Regions from separate parts of the Vibrio sp. JZG10 genome, predicted to be linked through region 3. Evidence: predicted binding sites of a transcription regulator. Region 3 holds the regulator's gene; each other region holds the start of a gene.
The links. The regulator PurR, encoded in region 3, represses purine synthesis genes. The targets are predictions, from matches to a motif close to TNANGNAAACGTTTNCNTNA.
Positions count from the first base shown of each region.

Region 1 (5,809 bases), on a different contig from region 3:
GGAGAACTGCCAATAAGGTTCGTGAGATAGCTGAATGATTTGGCTGCGCTCGATGTCGAGTCGTTGGATTGTGACATGATCTAACTTACTGATGGCGGCGTGCCACCAGTTTTGGTTATCTTCAGGTTGTATTGCCCACTTGAGGCCTTGAATGGAGGCTTCTTCGAGTTGCCATTGCGTTGGAGTGAACACCCCAGAGACCTGCACACGACCTTGCTGCCAATCTAAGCTGAGCTCGTTGAGCTGGATTTTTCCAGGCTCTATAGCAGCACTTAAACGCGGCTCTATTGCGGTTTGCTGTTGGAATTGGACGCTATCCGCCTGCAATGAAACTTGAGCCGTTGTCTCCCAGAGAGACAGTGGCAGTGTGGCGTTTTCTACGGATAGCTCTAAGTTTTGCCAGTGCCAATCGCCCCATTCAATATCGGCGTTCAGTAAGTCTAAGCTATTAATGTGATTAATCTGGAATGGCATTGCTTGCCAAGGCTTAGCAAGCAGTGATTGGAGCTGGATATGATTGAGTTGCAACTTATTGATGGTCACATTCACTAAAGACCAGCCTTGTGGATACTGCTCGCCTTGCCCTGAAATTTGACTGTTACGCCAGTTAAATGAAGTGCCATAGAGCGTACTGTCTTGCGGTTTGTAGTCCATGTCGACCAAGACCTGATTAAAGGCTTCGCCATTCCAATAGATCTGGTCGGCTGCAAGTTGAACCTCGCCATATGGTATTAACTGGCCATTCCATTGTGGTGATTGAATTTGAAGGTCAATGCCATTACCAGAAAACTGCTCGTCGGCGTAATCAATATTTTTGAGCGCGATTTGATGGAACAAAACGTTATCTAAAGGCGGGAGCTTTGGCGCGCCATACTGCAAATTAAGTCCATCAATCAATAAGCTATCAACGATCCATTTACCATCGCGATAAACATCGGGATTCATCCATAAATCGACTTGCTCGATATAAGAAGCGTCGTCTACGTTTGTGTTCACACCCTGTAAAGTTAGGTGGTAGGGAAAATCGTAACGCACGCTTTCTACTTGAAAGGGCAAGGAAATGCTGTTTGATAGCAGACGCCAAGTTGCATCGGCGTAAGATGTTGTTAACAGCGCAATCATAGTGGCCGGAATGGCAACTAAGATAACCAGTAACAGAATTAGAACTCGACGCGCTGTTTTCATCCCTGCTAGAACCTACGTTTGCAATTAAATAAAACTAGATAGGCTTTAGCTTGTATCAATATTCTGCGGTATTCAATAAAAAGCCCCTCAAAAGAGGGGCTTGAAGCGGTTTTTTGTAACTTGGTCTACGTAAAAGTGATAAGTGGCCGCCCACTTATCATTGTGGTTTACGCGACGTCGTTGTTACTCGACTTAATCAATCTGAGGGCCAGCGGCAACCAGAGATTTACCTTCCGCATTGTCCGTGTATTTATCAAAGTTATTGATAAAGCGTTCAGCCAAGTCTTTCGCTTTGCTTTCCCACTGAAGTGGATCAACGTACGTGTCACGAGGGTCTAGAATGCTTGGATCCACACCTGGTAGTGAAGTCGGTACTTCAAGATTGAAGATAGGAATGTGCTTAGTTGGTGCATCTTCAATCGAACCATCAAGAATTGCATCAATAATTCCGCGCGTATCTTGAATCGAGATACGTTTGCCAGTGCCGTTCCAACCTGTGTTCACTAGGTAAGCCTCAGCGCCTGCTGCTTCCATACGTTTAACCAGTACTTCTGCGTATTTAGTTGGGTGAAGCGTTAGAAACGCTGCGCCAAAACATGCAGAGAAGGTTGGTGTAGGCTCAGTAATACCACGCTCTGTTCCTGCCAGTTTTGCAGTAAAGCCAGATAGGAAGTGGTACTTAGTTTGCTCAGGTGTCAGTTTAGACACTGGAGGTAGCACACCAAATGCGTCCGCCGATAGGAAGATCACTTTATTCGCGTGACCGCCTTTTGATACTGGCTTAACGATGTTGTCGATATGGTAGATAGGGTAAGAAACACGTGTGTTTTCTGTTTTCGAACCATCATCAAAGTCGATAGAACCATCGCTACGTACCGTTACGTTTTCTAGCAGTGCATCACGGCGAATTGCGTTGTAGATGTCTGGCTCCGCTTCTTTCGATAGCTTGATGGTTTTCGCGTAACAACCACCTTCGAAGTTGAAGACGCCGTCATCATCCCAACCGTGCTCATCATCACCAATTAGCGCACGTTTAGGATCAGTCGATAGTGTGGTTTTACCCGTACCAGAGAGACCAAAGAATACCGCTACGTCGCCGTCTTTGCCCATGTTGGCGCTACAGTGCATTGATGCGATGTCTTTTAGAGGAAGGAAGTAGTTCATCATTGCGAACATGCCTTTCTTCATCTCACCGCCGTACCAAGTACCACCGATAAGTTGCATGCGCTCGGTTAGGTTAAATACGGTGAAGTTTTCTGAGTTCAGACCTTGCTCTTCCCATTTTGGGTTAGTGCATTTTGCGCCATTCATTACCACGAAGTCTGGTTCAAATGTTGCCAATTCTTCTTCCGTTGGGCGGATAAACATGTTTTTAACGAAGTGCGCTTGCCATGCGACTTCCGTGATAACACGAATGCTCAAACGCGTATCTGGGTTTGCACCACAGTAACCGTCAACAACAAACAAACGTTTGTTAGAAAGCTGGTTTGTGACCAGTTCTTTCAGCTCGTCCCACACTTCTGGAGTGATTGGTTTGTTGTCATTTTTTACTTGATCAGACGTCCACCACATATGCTCTTCTGTCGTAGCGTCTTTGACGATGTATTTATCTTTTGGTGAGCGACCAGTAAAGATGCCAGTGTCAACGGCAACCGCACCTAGTTCAGTAACCACGCCACGCTCATAACCAGTTAGGTCTTCACGCGTTTCTTCCTCAAACAACATTTCGTAGCTAGGGTTGCGAATAACCTCTTTAACGTTATGCAGTCCGTGCTTGGTTAGATCAAGTGTTGCAGCCTTAGTATGTTCCATAACGGTCATAGGTGCTCCTTATAAGGATTTTTGTAGGGATTTTGTAAGAATGTTTTAATTTTAATCTGCTCACCATGCTAGCAACGGGGCGGGGAGAAAACAGGGAGATAGCTCAAAATTTATCCATGATTTCAATAAGGTTTTAGGTAACCCGTCACATATTGGTGGGAATAGTTTATCGTGCACGCAATCCTTTGCGCTAGGGCAAAATCATTATTAATTGTTTAAAATTAAGCAGTTGTTTTATTACGCTTGAAGCGAGGCATTACGAGGGGTTGATCACAAAAATGCCAGCATTAAGCTGGCATTTTGTAGGGTAAATTACGTGCTTGATAAGCTATGTAAATTAATGCAGGGTTTTCTTGTCCGCAGAAGCTTGTGCATACAGCTCGGTGACTTCCGCTTCGTCGAACGTATAGGTCGTGCCACAGTAATCACAATGTAAAGAAACGGATCCTACTTCAGCCAAAATGTCATAAATTTCAGCTTTCTCAACGGTGATGATAGCGGCACCACTACGATCACGAGAACAGCCACAATGGAATTCGACAGGCTGCGGTTCGTAAAGGCGCACTTTGTCTTGGTTATATAGGCGGTATAGTAGTTCGTTAGCTTCTAGACCAAATAGCTCTTCATCTTTTACCGTGTCAGTCAGTTGCTCTAGATGCTCGAAATCATCTGGTGAACCAGTGCCATCAGGGATTACTTGAATCAACATACCTGCTGCGTGGGCTTTACCTTCGTGCTCGCCCGTGCGGATCCATAGGCGCGTTTTTAGCTGCTCTGAGTTTGCGAAGTAGCCTTCTAGTACGTCGGCTAGAGTATCACCTTCTAATCCAACGACACCTTGGTAACGCTCACCGTTTTTCGGTTCGATAGTGATAACGAGGTAACCTTTGCCCATGAGATCGTGGAGGCTTGCATCATCGGCAATATCGCCTTCCCAGCGAGCCACGCCACGAACGCGTTGCTTGTGGTCACCGTTGATAACGGCAAGAGATACAGGGCCGTCGCCTTGTAGCTGAATGGTGATTGAGCCTTCGAACTTAAGAGTGGCAGTTAAAAGAGTGGTTGAAACGAGTAGCTCACCCAGCAGTTTCTCTATTGCTGCCGGATATTCCTTGCTGGAGATAACACGTTGGTACGCTTCATCCAATTGTACCAACTCGCCACGTACTGAAAGATCTTCGAATAGGTAGCGGTTTAAAACATTATTTGCCATGGAGTGCTTTCCTCGTTGGTAATTCCGGCTTTTATTGGTGTTTGAACTTAATGATGTCTCTGCGCTGCTTTTTATCTGGGCGGCGTTCTGGACTTGGGTTGTGGGCATTAAGCTTACGTTGAGTCGCGTGTTCCTCACGTTTCGCTATACTTTCATTAGTTTCGCGATACAAGGTCTGTGCGATGGGAGCGCCTCGGCGTTGATCAGAAATTTTTTCGATGATCACCGTTTTTTCTTCGTTGCCTTGACGAAGTCTTACTTCGGCGCCCACTTCAACGATTTTACTCGGTTTGCTTCGTTGGCCATTATAGTGGACTTTACCACCATCGACCATGTTACGAGCGATAGAGCGGGTTTTATAAAATCTTGCGGCCCATAGCCATTTATCTAGCCTAACGGCTTCATTTAGGGAACTCATAGAACACTACGCTATCTAATCACTGCCCGAATATGGCAATGAGTGATGGATTATTCACCTACAGATGGAGTCAAGGCGTATTTTTTTCAAGGGAGTTGGCAAAAACTGCATAAGAAAAAGGTATGAAAGACAACTTGTGATATAGTTCACTGCTCTTTGTTGAGTAATAATTTTATTGCAAATTTAGCAATTTAAAGTCGATAGCTATTGTTATAGCTTAAATGACGAACGTTAGAATAAAGGAATCCATTCAGTGAAACGTTTAGAGCTAAGTGCAGGATTATCAAGCAGACCGCTACTGGCTCATATCAAGTCCAATAATTATACAATTCAAGCCAAACTTAGCTTGTTGCTCACCTGTCTGTTTATTGCGATAACCGGATGGATACTTGGCAAAATTGTATGGTTAGCCATACCTCAATCGTCGGAAGTGCCGCAATGGCGTCCATCGACGAGCAGCGTTGTTGCGAGCAATAAAGGCGACGCGATAGATTTTAATGCCCTTCAGAATGCCAACCTATTCGGTAAATTCACTGAACAAAAGCCTGCAGTTGTAGAACAACCTGTTGTTAAAGACGCTCCGAAGACGCGCCTTAACCTTACACTGGTTGGCGCGGTTGCAAGCAGTGATGCGAATACCAGCCTTGCTGTCATTGCCAACCGTGGCAAGCAAGCAACGTATGGTTTAGGTGAAGAAATTGAAGGTACGCGTGCGACACTAAAAGCCGTATTAGTGGATCGCGTCATCATTGATAACCAAGGTCGAGACGAGACCTTAATGATGCAGGGTATAGAATATAAGAAGCTATCTGAATCGCCGCAGATAGCCAGAGCCCAATCTCAACGAGCAGAATCAGCGTCTGACGTTGGAGAAAAATTAGAGCAAATCCGAGAGGAAATTGCGAAAGATCCACAAAGCGTTTTCAAATACATCACCATTTCACCCGTCAAAAGAGACGGGGGCATTGTTGGTTATCGAGTGTCACCTGGTCGTGATGCCGCGCTGTTTAATGATGTGGGTCTAGAACCTGGTGATATTGCGGTGCAGCTTAATGGGATCGATTTAAGTGACCCGTCTTCTTCAGTACAACTGATGCAAGTGATGAGCGATCCGCAAGAATTAAATTTAACTGTTGAGCGCGACGGCCAACAGTACGATATCTATATCCAAT
Region 1 is NZ_JBSUGE010000011.1:100,144-105,952, forward strand. Features, by position in the region: gene ACWYVB_RS13240 (AsmA family protein) at 1-1,185, opposite strand, end outside; gene pckA (phosphoenolpyruvate carboxykinase (ATP)) at 1,378-3,006, opposite strand; gene hslO (Hsp33 family molecular chaperone HslO) at 3,344-4,219, opposite strand; gene hslR (ribosome-associated heat shock protein Hsp15) at 4,251-4,637, opposite strand; gene gspC (type II secretion system protein GspC) at 4,891-5,809, shown strand, end outside.
Region 1: the regulator PurR is predicted to act here: its motif matches at 3,180-3,199, upstream of pckA (phosphoenolpyruvate carboxykinase (ATP)).

Region 2 (5,809 bases), on a different contig from region 3:
ACACTGACGAAGGCTAAAATACCAGTTGCAGTAATAACTGGCAGTCTAAGAGTAGACATCTACATCTCCATAATTGATAATGATTATTATTTTCGAAAGTGAATTATTCACAAATAGAATGAGATGCATAGTGAGAGTTATGGAACGGTTCTTCCCATTTATGGAACCCGTGCATAACGCAGTAAGGAGTAAATGAAATATGCACGACTTAGCATCAATTCGAGCCTTTGATGCGCTCAATCAGCATAAGAGTTTGACCGCCGCTGCCAAGGCCCTCAACCAGCCTAAATCAACGCTGAGTCGTCGCTTAGCACAATTAGAAGAAGATTTCGGTCAGGCTCTAACCGCAAGACAAGGTAACCGATTAGTTCTGACAAGAGCGGGAGAAATTTTTGCCCACTACAGTCGCCAGATTCTTGAGCTAAGTGAAGAGAGTTATGACGCGCTTCAAGGTTTAACAAACCAAGTTTCAGGGCCGCTGCATATTGTTTGTCACACAGCATTAGTTAGAAGTTGGCTAGGTGGTGTGCTCAACGGTTTTCTTGCCGATAATCCTGACGTTAGGGTTCAACTTACCAGTGACTTTTCTGAAGCGCACCATGACCCAGATTTGTTCATCTGGCTCGGTGAGCGTAAAGATCTCGATTGGCGCAAAGAGGTATTAGGCTCATTTCGTTACACACCCTTTGCCTCTCCAGCTTATCTTGAACAACACGGTTCGATCCTGCACCCCAAAGAGCTTGAAGCGCATCCGTGGATCGATTTTGGCTCTGTACAAGAAAATGGATTGATGCTCTCACACCCTCAACACGGTGAGTTCTTTTTAGAGCCATTTGTGAGTCGCTTGTACAGCGACAACATCGCAATGCAGATCGACAGCATCGCGAATGGTCATGGTATTGGACTGTTGCCAACTTGGACAGCAAGCGGCTACGAGAAACATCATCCGGGTCGAATCACACCTTGCTTAGAAGGTTGGCTTTCAGAGCCCATCTCCATTAACTGCTATACGCCTGCAGGAAGACCACCACTGCGCTTATCCGTACTTTTAGACTGTATTCACCAAAGCATTCCACATGGTTGGAAAACCTGACAAAAACAAAAAAGGCCATCGCAATGATGGCCTTTCCAACTTTACCATCTAACAGTCGTCCTTTACGTTCGACTATTGAGACAATCTAGCAGTTACACTAGCAATTCTTTTGCTGTGTTCACTACGTTTTCAGTCGTGAAGCCAAACATCTCGAATAGTTGACCAGCAGGTGCAGATTCACCAAATGTTGTCATGCCGATGATGCGACCATCGAAACCAACGTACTTGTACCAGAAGTCAGCAATACCTGCTTCGATAGCGATGCGTGCCGTTACGTCTGATGGCAATACTGCTTCACGGTAAGCGGCGTCTTGTTTGTCGAATGCATCTGTTGATGGCATTGAAACCACGCGTACTTTCTTACCTTCTGCTGTTAGTTGAGTCGCAGCTTCTACTGCTAGCTCAACTTCAGAGCCTGTTGCGATAAGGATAAGCTCTGGCTTGCCTTCGCAATCTTTCAGGATGTAAGCACCTTTCGCGATGTTCGCTACTTGCTCAGCTGTACGATCTTGTTGCGCTAAGTTTTGACGAGAGAAGATAAGTGCTGTTGGTGCATCTTTACGTTCAATCGCTAGTTTCCATGCTACGGCAGACTCAACCTGGTCACACGGACGCCATGTGCTCATGTTTGGCGTTACGCGTAGAGATGCCATTTGCTCAACCGGTTGGTGAGTTGGGCCATCTTCGCCAAGACCAATCGAATCGTGCGTGTACACTTGGATGTTCTGAATTTTCATCAGCGCAGCCATACGCATTGCGTTACGAGCGTATTCCATGAACATTAGGAATGTTGCGCCGTAAGGAACGAAACCACCGTGCAATGCGATACCGTTGATGATAGCGGTCATACCGAATTCACGTACACCGTAGTGGATGTAGTTGCCAGAGAAGTCATCCGTTTCTAGAGACTTAGAACCAGACCACATGGTCAGGTTAGAAGGCGCTAGGTCAGCAGAACCACCCATAAACTCAGGAAGCATTTGACCAAACGCTTCTAGTGCATTTTGCGATGCTTTACGTGATGCAATGTTCGCTGGGTTTGCTTGAAGATCAGCAATGATTTGGTTCGCTTTTTCTTCCCATTCCGCTGGAAGTTCGCCGTTTAGACGACGTTTAAGCTCTGCTGCTTCTGCAGGGTAAGCTGCTGCGTATGCTTCGAACTTTTCATTCCAAGCCGCTTCTTTCGCTGCACCTGCTTCTTTTGCATCCCACTCAGCGTAAACATCTGCAGGGATTTCAAATGGACCGTACTCCCAACCTAGGTATTCGCGAGCCGCTTGAATCTCATCGTGACCTAATGGTGCACCGTGACAATCGTGTGAGCCAGACTTGTTAGGAGAACCGAAACCGATAATTGTTTTAGTACAGATTAGAGTCGGACGAGGATCCGCTTTAGCCGCTTCAATCGCTGCGTTGATTGCTTCAGGATCGTGACCATCTACCGCTGGGATTACGTGCCAGCCGTAAGCTTCAAAACGCTTAGGTGTATCGTCAGAGAACCAACCTTCAACGTGACCGTCGATAGAAATGCCGTTGTCATCCCAGAACGCAATCAGTTTGCCTAGACCTAGCGTACCTGCTAGAGAGCATGCTTCGTGCGAGATGCCTTCCATTAGACAGCCGTCACCCATGAACACATACGTAAAGTGGTCAACGATGTCGTGACCTTCTTTGTTGAACTGTGCCGCTAGTGCTTTCTCTGCGATAGCCATACCAACAGCATTAGTGATGCCTTGGCCAAGAGGACCCGTTGTTGTCTCGATACCAGGCGCGTAACCGTACTCTGGGTGACCTGGGGTTTTTGAGTGCAATTGACGGAAGTTTTTCAGATCGTCAATAGATAGCTCATAACCGCTTAAGTGCAGTAGAGAGTAAATAAGCATTGAGCCGTGACCGTTTGACAGCACGAAGCGGTCACGGTCGGCCCACTCTGGGTTTGATGGGTTGTGGTTTAGGTGAGAGCGCCAAAGAACTTCAGCGATATCAGCCATACCCATTGGTGCGCCTGGGTGGCCTGAGTTAGCTTGTTGAACACCATCCATGCTTAGAGCACGAATTGCATTGGCAAGATGTTTACGAGACGACATGTCTGCTCCTGAGTACATTAAGCGAAACGAAAAGTAGGTCATAATTCTCTCAAAGCCCTGTTGGGTGTGCAAACGTTTTCCAGTCCAAAACCTCACAAATATTGCACCTTTCGCGCCAAATCGTTCGAAGTTCTTAAAATTATCAATAAATCAGGCAAACGTTTGGTTATAACAAAAACCAAAAAAGAGCTTGTAATTCGAGCAATCAAATTTAGAATAGACGTCTAGATGTAGATACACCTACAAAAATTAGTATTAATTTGCGCTGGAGAGTTTATCATTCCCCAGTTTTAAACCAGATATAGTGGAGCTAACATGGCTAAGCACCTGTTTACTTCTGAGTCAGTATCAGAAGGTCATCCAGATAAAATTGCAGACCAGATTTCTGATGCGGTTCTTGACGCGATTCTAGAGCAAGATCCAAAGGCTCGTGTTGCATGTGAGACTTACGTTAAAACCGGTATGGTAATGGTGGGTGGTGAAATCACGACTTCAGCATGGGTAGACATCGAAGAGTTAACTCGTGAAACCGTTCGTGAAATCGGCTACGTACATTCAGATATGGGCTTTGATGCAGATTCTTGTGCGGTACTAAACACAATCGGTAAACAGTCGCCAGATATCAACCAAGGTGTTGATAAAGCTGACCCTAAAGAACAAGGTGCAGGCGACCAAGGCATCATGTTTGGTTACGCTTGTAACGAAACTGAAGTACTAATGCCAGCGCCAATTACTTACTCTCACCGTCTTGTTCAAAAGCAAGCAGAAGTTCGTAAAAACGGCACACTACCTTGGTTGCGCCCTGATGCAAAATCTCAGGTAACATTCCAATACGATCAAGGTAACATCGTTGGTATCGACGCGGTTGTTCTTTCAACTCAACACTGTGATTCAATCTCAACTTCAGACCTGCGTGAAGCGGTAATGGAAGAGATCATTAAGCCAGTGCTACCTTCTGAGTGGATCAACAAAGAAACAAACTTCTTCATCAACCCAACTGGTCGCTTTGTAATCGGTGGTCCTATGGGTGACTGTGGTCTAACAGGTCGTAAGATCATCGTAGATACTTACGGCGGCGCAGCTCGTCACGGTGGCGGTGCGTTTTCTGGTAAAGATCCATCAAAAGTTGACCGTAGTGCAGCATACGCAGCACGTTACGTAGCGAAAAACATCGTAGCGGCTGGCATGGCTGACCGTTGTGAGATCCAACTTTCTTATGCAATCGGTGTTGCTGATCCAACGTCTATCATGGTGGAAACGTTCGGTACTGAGAAAGTATCTCACGACATCATCATTGAAGCAGTTCGTCAATTCTTCGACCTACGTCCATACGGCCTACAAGAAATGCTTAACCTTCTTCAACCTATCTACAAGAAGACAGCGGCTTACGGTCACTTCGGTCGTGAAGAATTCCCTTGGGAAGCGACAGACAAAGCTGCACTTCTACGCGATTTCGCTGGCATCAAATAATCAAGCCAAGCAAGAATCAATCAAGCCCTCGCCTATGGCGGGGGCTTTTTATTTTCAGCAACGTTTATCCAGCCATTTCAGCTCATACCGCCCTGCCCCACAAAGCAGTCCTGTTTCTCCCTCATTTTTATACCGAATAAATTTTAAGCAATTATTTGTAAATTATCCCATCTCCGCCAATAGTTAAAATATTGTTAATTCCAATTTAAATAGAGACGTCGGATGCTGGCGACTGTGGAAGCAACACTTAAGTAAAGACATGAGTCAGGCATCTTTATGGCCGATACCAAACTAAGCCAATGCTCAGATGTAAACTTGAAAAAGTCGCTTCAAGTTTGACTGAACAAAAACCGCTGTCAGTTGGTATAAGCGGATAATGTGGGAATAAATCAAGGAGGAGTTATGCCTCGAACTGTTAATCCATCGGACTTCCACAACAAGCGAAAGGAAGTGCCAGACAACGAATACGCCAGAACCATACCGTGCAATACGGTCAATCTTTCTGCACCTTTTCATTGGCTCGCATTAGGTCTGCATGATTTCGTGCGAATGCCGCTTATTAGTGCTTTCTATGGCATCTGTTTTATGGCAGCTGCCATAGGCATTGTTTTGCTCGTTCAGTGGCAAGGCACACACTTGGTCGTCATGCCCAGTTTGATTGTTTACATGTTAATCGGTCCGTTTCTCGCGCTCGGCTTGTATGATGCCAGTTGTGAGAGAGAGCGCGGACACAAAGCAAGCTTGTTCCATTCAATGAAAGCGATCGGTCGTAATTCAACATCTCAATGGGCATTCGCCGTGTTACTCGCAGTGTGTATGATATTTTGGATGCGTATTGCCGCTCTACTTCATGCGCTTTACCCTTCTGTTCAAGGGGCATCTTTAAGTGAGTTCCTCCCCTTCCTTGTCATCGGCTCTCTAGTTGGCTTTGTTTTGGCTTGTGTGGTGTTTAGCATTTCAGCCTTTTCTATTCCGCTCATGATGGAGCGTCGCGTAGACATGATGACCGCTGTATTTACTAGCTTTAATGCGGTGAAATCCAACATTCCAGCGATGATTGTTTGGGCGGCGATCATCTGCGGCGGTATTCTTATCGGCTTTGCAACGTACGGGATCGGAATGTTGTTTACCATGCCAATTCTAGGCTACGGTACATGGC
Region 2 is NZ_JBSUGE010000010.1:59,310-65,118, forward strand. Features, by position in the region: gene ACWYVB_RS12650 (ligand-gated channel protein) at 1-59, opposite strand, end outside; gene ACWYVB_RS12655 (LysR family transcriptional regulator) at 200-1,093, shown strand; gene tkt (transketolase) at 1,186-3,180, opposite strand; gene metK (methionine adenosyltransferase) at 3,496-4,650, shown strand; gene ACWYVB_RS12670 (DUF2189 domain-containing protein) at 5,053-5,809, shown strand, end outside.
Region 2: the regulator PurR is predicted to act here: its motif matches at 3,331-3,350, upstream of metK (methionine adenosyltransferase).

Region 3 (5,809 bases):
CAATTTTACGGGTTCGCCGTTACGGCTCAGCGCACGACGTTGAATGTCGAATGTCCACTCTCCAAAACGTACAATATGTTCTTCACTGGTTTCGTTCGCTTTCGCGCTACCGCTACGCGCTGCTGAAATACGCCACAGCAAGTTTTTAACGCGAACCAACAATTCCCTCAGTTCAAAAGGTTTTGTCACATAATCGTCAGCGCCCATTTCTAGGCCTACGATTTTATCAATGCTATCCGTGCGTCCTGTTACTAATATGATACCAATATCCGATTGGCTACGTAATTCACGAGTAAGCATCAGGCCGTCTTCACCCGGCAGGTTGATATCCAGCATGATTAGGTCTACATCACCCGCTTGCAGGACCTCACGCATTTCTGCGCCACTCTCTGCTTCGCTGACTTGGTAACCCTCATTTTGGAAATATCCCGCAAGCTTACTACGAGTTACAACATCATCTTCTACGACTAATACGTGATAGCTCATTTACACCACTTTTCTGTCTTCTTATTATCCAAGACGTATTCTATTCATAACTAGTAACATTTCTAGTCATAGATACATTAAAAAGCAAGATTTAGCGTTTTTATTGATTCAAAACAAGCTTACCCATCGCTATTAATAAACGTTAATTTTTGACCATAAAACATAATAATTATAGTTACTGCTATTCATTTTAATTGATTACACTTAGGGGATATCCCTAATTGACTTTGTGATGCACAACTTGAAGCATCATTCAGGAGCCCAAGATGCAAGAAGTGAAAGCTTTTAATGAAAAACGCGCTGAAATTTACTGGTGGTTTTCGAGCTTGTTCGCAAAAGAGCTAACAGAGAAAGAGCTGGAAGCCTACCACAGTGTTGAAATTCGCAGTTTTCTAGCAGGTTTAGGTGAAAATGAGTCGCTGAAACCAGCCGTTGATAGCCTAGTTGATGCGCTAAACCGATTGCAAGATCGTGAAGACGCTCAATTGGAGCTTGCTGCTGACTTTTGTGAACTGTTTTTGAAGACAGAAAAATACGGCGCTCTTCCTTACGCATCGATGTACATCGGTGAATCAGGTTTGCTGAATGACAAGCCCGCCGAGGAAATGGAAAAGTTGATGGCAGAATTTGGCGTTCAAGTAGATGAAAATCTAAAAGAGCCAGCGGACCACTTAGCCGTTGAACTAGACTTTCTCGGCAACATGATCATCCGCTCAAACGAACTTGAGCAAGAAAAACACATGGAAGAAGCCTTCGTTAAACAAAACGACTTTATCCAGCAACAGTTGATGTCTTGGTTACCTCAGTTTGCAGACAAATGTAAACAATTCGACGAATTTGGGTTCTACTCGAGCGTCGCGAAACTATTAGTTGCATTTTGTAAACTAGACAGCGCTTACCTTCTTGGTGAATAATTGCCGCCTATTTTTAAGGAGCCCGCCTATCGGGCTTCCTGTATACCTGAAATAACTGAATGTAAGTAAGTTGGGTATATTATTCGTTTGCCTTAACTTAGCTCAAAGACGCTTGGTTATTTAGCAGTCAAAATGTGACTTCAAATACACAAATCTCTTGCTGAAAACATTGCTAGTCAGTCCACATAGGGCTAAAATGTGAGCGCAAACGATTAAATATGATTTATATGTAAACCGCTGAAATATAGCGGTTTTTGTGTTTTTTAACAGGTTGATGGCAATTTCTAATCAGATAGAAAAAAGATAAAATTCATCGACCGATGCTGCTACGTACCCTTTTGTCGTGCTTGGACCAACCGCTGCCGAAACACTTAGCGCCAACCTTAGATTGCTGGGTGTAAACCATTAGAGCATCAGGTACATCCAACACGACATATTTCAGTAGCTCGATACAGGACACCATTTATGGCCACTATAAAAGACGTTGCTCGCTTAGCCGGCGTTTCCACTACGACAGTTTCGCACGTTATCAATAAAACGCGTTTCGTTGCAGAAGCAACGCAAGAAAAAGTAATGAAAGCCGTGGACGAGTTGAATTACGCGCCAAGTGCTGTTGCACGCAGCCTAAAGTGCAACTCAACTCGTACGATTGGCATGTTAGTAACGCAGTCAACCAACCTATTCTTCTCAGAAGTGATTGACGGGGTTGAGAGCTACTGTTACCGCCAAGGCTACACTCTGATTCTGTGTAATACGGGTGGGATTTACGAAAAACAACGCGATTACATCCGTATGCTGGCTGAAAAACGTGTTGATGGCATCCTAGTGATGTGTTCTGACTTAACCGAAGAGCTTAAAGAGATGCTTGACCGTCATGCCGACATTCCTAAAGTGGTCATGGATTGGGGTCCAGAAAGCTCACAAGCGGACAAGATCATGGATAACTCAGAAGAAGGTGGCTACATCGCAACCAAACATCTGATCGACAATGGCCATACTGATATTGCTTGTCTAAGCGGTCACTTTGAAAAACTTGCTTGCCAAGAGCGCATTGCAGGTTTCCGTCGCGCGATGAGCGAAGCAAACCTAACTGTAAATGAAGATTGGATCCTTGAAGGTAACTTTGAATGTGATACGGCCGTATTAGTCGCAGATAAAATTACAGCAATGGACAAACGTCCGACAGCGGTATTCTGCTTTAACGACACAATGGCTCTGGGCCTAATGAGCCGCCTACAACAAAACGGCATCAAAGTTCCTGATGATATTTCAGTGATCGGCTACGACAACATCGAGCTTGCGGAATACTTCTCTCCACCGTTAACAACTATCCACCAACCTAAACGTCGTGTGGGTAAAAATGCGTTCGAGATCCTACTTGAGCGAATCAAAGATAAAGAACACGAAAAGCGAATTTTCGAAATGCGACCTGAGCTTGTAATTCGAAACACCGTGAAGAAAATGAACTAAAATTCGCCAAATATAACGATGTCAAATAAGCGCTCTAAAAGGGCGCTTATTTTTTATCTCTAAATAACTTTTCCCTGACTTAGGTTTGTTAGACAAAAAGCCTCGAATCTCTAAGTCTCTGTTTTATATGTAGGTAAATCACACTCCCTCACAACCTCGAGATCATCCCGCCTTATTCTCAAATATGCACAAACATGCGCTTGTCGACACTTTTTATTGAACCAAAATCACACTTTTACGGGTAAAACGTGATGTTAATTCAATATACGAAGTATGCTCACTCTGTCACGCACAGGGCAAACCATTCGAAAGGGTGGGACGCAAAGCCTCCGGCCTGAACCATAGTACTATATGGAAGGTAGCGGGGTTACCGATGGCAAGTGTGCAAGCGATGACTTTACCCTGTAATGACATTGCTTTTGCGCATGTTTGCTACTCTCTCGGACCTGACTTTTGGTGGCGTAATATTAATTACACCGAGATAACAAAACATGGATAAACCGATACTCAAAGACTCTATGAAGCTATTTGAGGCACTTGGTAATATCAAGTCGCGCTCAATGTTTGGTGGCTTCGGACTATTCGCTGATGAAACAATGTTTGCACTAGTTGTAAATAATCAGCTTCATATAAGAGCAGACCAACAAACTTCATCTGACTTCGAGAAACAAGGGCTAAAGCCTTACGTTTATAAAAAACGTGGCTTCCCAGTCGTTACAAAGTACTACGCAATTTCCAACGATTTATGGGAGTCTAGCGAACGCTTAATCGAAGTAGCTAACCAATCGTTGAAAAAGGCAAAGCTTGAAAAAGAACAGCAGGCAACTACAAAGCCTAATCGCTTAAAAGATTTGCCTAACTTACGACTGGCGACTGAACGCATGCTGAAAAAAGCAGGCATTGAGTCAGTAGAAAAACTGGAAGAGGAAGGTGCACTTAACGCTTATAAAGCGATAAGAGATACGCACTCTGCAACCGTCAACATTGAGCTGTTATGGGCACTAGAAGGGGCTATTAACGGTACTCATTGGAGCGTTGTACCTCAAGCTCGCCGAGATGAGTTGATGAACGGCCTCCAATAAAAGTCGGCCTTAAAAACTATCTTGTAAAACCGCAGTCTAATCTGCGGTTTTTTTGTGAAATTTTTTCGACTTTCCTTCTGTCTTATTACATATATCCCAAATTGGAATCATAAATATGAATAAGAAACTGATATTAGGCCTAATACTGGTCGCGATCATTATCTTTTTAGGCGTTAACTTTAGTCAGTATTTAACGTTGGAAAATGCAAAAGCCCAACAAGAAGCGCTGACCACATACATCGATCAGAACTTTGTTTTTTCGGCAGCTATTTACTTTTTTGCCTACATTGCAATTACCGCTTTTTCTATTCCTGGTGCTGCTGTGGTTACATTACTTGGTGCGGCTCTATTTGGTTTTTGGACGAGCTTATTACTGGTTTCTTTCGCCAGTACTGTGGGTGCAACGCTAGCATTTTTAAGCAGCCGATATTTGCTGCGTGACTGGGTACAAAACAAGTTCGGCAATAAGTTAATCGCAATTAACCAAGGTGTCGAAAAGGACGGTGCATTTTATCTATTTTCCTTGCGTCTCATTCCGGTATTCCCTTTCTTTCTTATCAACTTGTTGATGGGCTTAACGCCAATGTCTGTAGGTCGATTTTACCTTACTAGCCAAGTAGGTATGTTGCCAGGCACTGCAGTTTACTTAAACGCCGGTACTCAGCTAGCAACAATTGAAAGCCTGTCAGGCATTATTTCACCTGCGGTATTGGCCTCTTTTGCGTTACTGGGGCTGTTTCCAATCATCACTAAATGGGTTATGAATAAAGTAAGGCCAACACCGAGTCAGCAAAACTCATAATTAGTAAGTGGACGTGTTTAATGAAAATATTCATTGCTAAAAACCCAGCAGAAGCGCATATCGTGTGCGAATTATTGAAAACCGAGCAAGTCTACTGTGAAGTCCGCGGAGAAGGTATTTTCGGTTTAAAAGGAGAGCTGCCGTTTAGTGATGATACCGATCCTTATGTCTGGCTTTTTGACGCCAAACAACAAGTAAAAGCAGAAGGAATAGTACAAGCCTACCGCAAACAATCCGATGGAAATGAGTATCAAGATTGGCAGTGCCCGAAGTGCCATGAGGTAAACGAGGGGCAGTTTGGTGCTTGTTGGCAATGTGGACATCAAATAGGGGAGCCTTAATAACTCCCCTACTCCTACTCAATCGATTTATTCAGCGCTAAGCAGAAACCGTTTGCTGCTTAATAAATTCGATGGAATGTTGATTGAAATCTTCAGGGCGCTCAACATTACAAACATGACCACAGTTGGGGATCTCTCGTAAAACACTAAGCTTATGCGCCGCAACCATTTCTTTAACAGGCTTAATAAACATGTAATCTCTGTCGCCCATTAAATAGAGTGTGGGAATGGGTAACTCTCGATCTTTAAAATACTTCATTAAAGGATTTACATCAGCAGCAAGAATAAACCAACGTTTAAATTCTTTTTGGCAAAGCTTCTTGGCCTCACGAATAAAAAGATGGCGAGACTCTCGCTGGCTTCTCTGTGGCATAACAATGTACGCAAAAAGTTTGTAGAGCCACATGTACGGCAGAATGTGCTTACAAAAATTACCTAATTTAACCAATATTTGAGAACGAGTATTGAGCCTTGTGACAGCGCCACCGAGTACCATTGAACGCACGCGCTCTGCTGATAATTCAGCAAGGTTTCGAACAATAATGGTACCAAGTGACATACCGACAAAATGAGCGGATTGGATCTTTAAATGGTCCAATACTTTCAAAATATCTTGGGTAACTTCCGTAAAGGTATAACGGCTGGCAATGAGCTCTTTAAGTAACTGATTTGACTTTCCATGACCTCTTAAATCGATCAGCAATAAGTTAAAAT
Region 3 is NZ_JBSUGE010000001.1:562,088-567,896, forward strand. Features, by position in the region: gene torR (two-component system response regulator TorR) at 1-486, opposite strand, end outside; gene torD (molecular chaperone TorD) at 753-1,400, shown strand; gene purR (HTH-type transcriptional repressor PurR) at 1,866-2,870, shown strand; cyclic di-GMP riboswitch class I at 3,156-3,245, shown strand; gene ACWYVB_RS02565 (TfoX/Sxy family DNA transformation protein) at 3,362-3,952, shown strand; gene ACWYVB_RS02570 (TVP38/TMEM64 family protein) at 4,068-4,754, shown strand; gene ACWYVB_RS02575 (hypothetical protein) at 4,775-5,095, shown strand; gene ACWYVB_RS02580 (alpha/beta fold hydrolase) at 5,133-5,809, opposite strand, start outside.